Regions from separate parts of the Mesorhizobium sp. B2-6-2 genome, predicted to be linked through region 2. Evidence: riboswitches for the same ligand, from Rfam matches in the RefSeq annotation. Region 2 holds a riboswitch; the other holds the start of a gene.

Region 1 (2,195 bases), on a different contig from region 2:
GGTCCGATCGCCGCGTCTGATATCGAAGGCCACAAGGGCAATGGCGGCTGGTGGGGCTGGAGCGAGGCCAAGCACGCGTTCGAATGGCTGTTCTGGGCCGGGCGCATCACCACCGCCTACCGCCGCGGCTTCGAACGCTATTACGACCTGCCCGAGCGCGTTTTGCCGCAGGCGGTGCTCGACCTGCCCGTACCCTCGGTCGAGGACGCGCATCGCGAATTGCTGCGCATTTCCGCCCGCGCCCATGGCATTGCCACCTATGGCGACCTGCGCGACTATTTTCGTCTCGCGCCGGGCGACACGAAGGATCGCATCGAGGAACTGGTCGATGCCGGCGAATTGCTGCCGGTGAAGGTCGAAGGCTGGGACAGGACAGCCTATCTCCACAAGGACGCCCGTTCCCCGCGCCGGATCGAGGCGCGCGCCCTGCTTGCCCCCTTCGATCCGGTCGTCTTCGAGCGCACCCGGACGGAAAAGCTTTTCGATTTCCGCTACCGCATCGAGATCTACACGCCGGCCGAGAAACGCCAATATGGCTACTACGTGCTGCCCTTCCTGCTCGGCGACCGGATCGTCGCCCGCGTCGATCTGAGAGCTGACCGCCCGGCCAGCATCTTGCGCGTCCACGCCACCTATGCCGAGGCCGGCGCCCCGCCTGAAACGGCCGCCCAGCTCTTCGATGAGTTGAAGCAGATGCAGGCCTGGCTCGGCCTGGAGGCGATCGAAGTGACGCCGGCCGGCGACCTCGGACCGGCGCTGGCCGACATCGCGGTGTCGTAGCTGCGCGTTGACAGGGAACTAGCCGTAAGCCTAAATCCTGACCCAGACGGTCTTCTCCCGGCAAAGGGAGGAGCCAAGAGGGAATGCGGTGCGGGCCAAAACCCAAATCCGCGGCTGTCCCCGCAACTGTAAGCGACGAGCCTCTGCCGAAAACCACTGGGATGTTCCCGGGAAGGCGGCATTCAGGGCGACGACCCGCGAGCCAGGAGACCTGCCGTCTGAGACTTTAAGTATCCGAATGCCCGGCGGGTTTTCCGGGCAAGGAGCGTGGTTTTGGATCGCAACGGCAGTTTCCCGGCAAACAGTGCGGACGTTCCGTCCGAGCCCGACGCTTTGGCCGGCATCACCGTCATCGTCTGCTCATCCTGCCGCGACGAGACCGGGTCGGATGGGCATCCGCGCGCCGGCGCGCTGCTTGCCGAAGACACGCGTCGGGCGGCTTGCGGCGAAAAGATCGACATCCGTACTGTCGAATGCCTCGGCAACTGCAAGCGCCGGCTAAGCGCGGCGCTGCTGCGCGACGGCTGCTGGAGCTACGTCTTCGGCGATCTGGACACCGCCAGCGGCGCCGATCTCGTCGCCGGCGCGAAACTCTTCGCCACCTCGACCGATGGCCTGATCCCCTGGCGCGGCCGGCCCGATTCCCTCAAGCGCGGCCTGGTTGCCCGCATCCCTCCTCTCGACATGCTGAAGGACCGACCATGAACGCATCCGTTTCCCGTGTGCCCTGCACCGTCGTCACCGGCTTCCTCGGCGCCGGCAAGACGACGCTGATCCGCAACCTACTCGAGAACGCCAAGGGCAAGCGGCTGGCGATCATCGTCAACGAGTTCGGCGATGTCGGCATAGACGGCGAGATTCTCAAAGGTTGCGGCATCGACTCTTGTCCGGAGGAGAACATCGTCGAGCTCGCCAATGGCTGCATCTGCTGCACCGTCGCCGACGATTTCGTGCCGGCGCTCGACCGGATTCTGTCGCTCAACCCGAAGGTCGACCACATTCTGATCGAGACCTCGGGCCTCGCTCTGCCGAAGCCGCTGGTGCAGGCATTCCAGTGGCCGAGCGTGAAGAGCCGCGTCACCGTCGATGGCGTCATCGCCGTGGTCGACGGCCCGGCGCTCGCCGACGGCCGGGTCGCTTCCGATATGGATGCGCTGCAGGCGCAGCGTGCGGCGGACGATTCCCTTGACCATGACGATCCGGTCGAGGAGGTGTTCGAGGACCAGATCGCCTGCGCCGACCTGATCATCCTGTCGAAGAGCGACCTGATGGATGCGGCAGGCTCCGCCCGTGCCAACACCGTCATCGGCGATCATGTCGCGCGTGCCGTTAAGATCGTGCCGACAGCGCAGGGCAAGGTCGATCCCTCCGTGTTGCTCGGCCTTGGCCTTGCGGTGGAGGACGACATTGAGAAC
Region 2 (2,195 bases):
TTCCACAGCCGCTGCGCCAGACCCACCGCCGCCACCATCGCCGTGATCGAGATGACGATCATGATGAAGAACAGCTCGGTGCGGTAGCCGATCGTTTCGGCATTGCCGACCGCGGGCGGGTTGGCCGGATATTTGAGGCCGGGCACCACGATCACGGCCAGGAAGCCGAGCAACGCCAGCAGCGCCGAGGTGCCGCGCGGTCCGAGCGAGCCCAGCCGGCCATAGGCATAGGCGAAGACCAGCGAGAACAGCCCGCCAAGCGCGGCGCCATAGATCAGCACGCCGGTTGCCAGGCCGATGCCGGCTTGCGTGGCGCGGCTGACCATCTCGGGCTCCGGCGCCCCGCCGGCGGCCTGGGCCTGCTGTTCCTCGAAGGCGATCGCCTTGTCGACCTGCGGCTCGCCATAGACGCGGGCGAAGGCGAACGCCAGAATCCCGGCGACCAGCCCGACAAGCATGCCGCGCAGCAAAAGTTTTCCAACCATGTCACCAATCCCTCTAAGCAATTCCAGGAAAAGTGCGTAGCGGTTTTCCGTCCGGAATTGCGTTAAGCCAACCAAGCAATTCCAGGAAAAGTGCGTAGCGGTTTTCCGTCCGGAATTGCCTTAGATCGGAATCGAAAGCGGGTTCAGCGATGCTGCCGCTTTAGTGGCAGGGGAAGCCGAGCAGGTGGCGGCCGTCATGCACGAATTCGTGCACATAGGTGCCGCGGATCAGCGAGGTGGCGCCTTCTTCCGCGCCGACGAAATAGATCGCCAGCATCAAAAGCAGCCCGCCGAGGATGGCCCAGGGCAGAAGCTCGCGGACCGGAATCGCAACCGGGCCGTAGCTGGGGGCGAAGGTGGTGTCGGACATATTGACCTCCCTTGGGATACTGCGTCCCGTTGATCGAACGATGCTGCGGAATAAGGCCTGACTTTCGGCTGGTGCCGATCACAGTGGCGCGACCGTGCCGGACTCGCACCGGCTTCCAATCCCGTATAGCACTAAGACACTTGTCAGCACTTCGTTCGCCTGTCAACGACATGTAATGGCGGCACGGCTACGTGAGGCCTGTTTTTCGCTGGGCCACGGAGTTTTTCATGCTTGCCCGCCTGACGATGATCGCAAGCGGAGCGACGCCCGGAATGCGCAAGGGCCGCTTTCCGAACGATGAGCCGCCGGAGCCGCGCGCCCTGGATCGCGCCGGCGCGCTGGCCGCTTCGCTGCGTCGCGCCGACCGTGTCTGGACAAGTCCGGCGCTTGCCGCGCGGCGGACGGCCGAGGCGCTCGGCCTTGACGCGACGGTCGAGCCGCTGCTTGCCGAACAGGATTTCGCACGCTGGGCCGGCAAAAGCTTCGAGGAGGTGCAGGCCGGGGACCCGGAAGGCATGGCGGCCTGGTTCGCCGACGCAGACGCGGCGCCTCATGGCGGTGAATCGCTCGCCGCCGTCGCCCGGCGGGGTGCTGCGCTGATGGAGCGGCTGGCCGGCGAGAGCGGTCACACCGTCGCAGTGACGCATGCCGTGCCGATCCGCGCCGCCATGGCGCATGTGCTCGGCGCGCCGCTTTCCTCGGTCTGGAAGATCGATATCGAGCCGCTGTCGCTCACTGAGTTCCGCGGCGACGGCCGCCGCTGGGTGCTGCGTGCGAGCGGCGTCACTGTCGCCGGCTGAATGCTCAGGCGTGAACGCTCCATCCGTGGACCCGGCCGGCATATCAAGTCGGCACACCACCGTTTCAGTGATCGCTAACGGAACGGAAACGCTTCGCTGCTATGGTGCGGCCCCATGGCGAGGAGAGCCTTGCCTGAGGAGCCCGCCGGATATGGCCAGTTTTCCCGAGACCGAGCGACGTCTTCATGCGCGCGAATTCGTGCTCAAGCAAGCCACGATCATCGCCGCCGGCGTCAGGATCGGTTGCTCGGTCAGAAATCAGCACGAGCAGGGCGCGGAATTGCGCGTCGGCGCAGATGTGGAGATCCCGGACCGCTTCCTGCTCGAGGTCCCGGCCGACGATACGGCCTATCGCGCTTTGGTGCGGTGGCGGCGCAACGACCGCGTCGGCGTGGCGCTCTACAGCAACGTGCCGAAGGACTGATGCTCAAAGGTATCGGCGCACGCTCGCCCTGTAGGCGCGGTAGGGTTCGCCGAACTTGCGTTCCAGATAGGCCTCCTCGCGCAGCACCACGCCGTAATGCAGGATGGGGAAGCTCG

Evidence for each region. A riboswitch is a leader RNA that binds a small molecule or an ion and turns the genes downstream of it on or off. The one in region 2 is predicted to bind cobalamin.
Region 1: it holds a riboswitch for cobalamin, as region 2 does, so the genes downstream of both, FJ419_RS08675 (DUF1636 family protein) here and FJ419_RS22720 (CbtB domain-containing protein) in region 2, are expected to answer to the same signal.

The regions. Positions count from the first base shown of each region.
Region 1 covers NZ_VFUG01000003.1:122,069-124,263, reverse strand. The annotation lists gene FJ419_RS08680 (winged helix-turn-helix domain-containing protein) at 1-780, shown strand, start outside; cobalamin riboswitch at 811-1,014, shown strand; gene FJ419_RS08675 (DUF1636 family protein) at 1,054-1,485, shown strand; gene cobW (cobalamin biosynthesis protein CobW) at 1,482-2,195, shown strand, end outside.
Region 2 covers NZ_VFUG01000014.1:119-2,313, reverse strand. The annotation lists gene FJ419_RS22725 (CbtA family protein) at 1-485, opposite strand, end outside; gene FJ419_RS22720 (CbtB domain-containing protein) at 646-855, opposite strand; adenosylcobalamin (AdoCbl) riboswitch at 856-999, opposite strand; gene FJ419_RS22715 (histidine phosphatase family protein) at 1,083-1,655, shown strand; gene FJ419_RS22710 (PilZ domain-containing protein) at 1,807-2,079, shown strand; partial or broken gene FJ419_RS22705 (methyltransferase) at 2,083-2,195, opposite strand, start outside.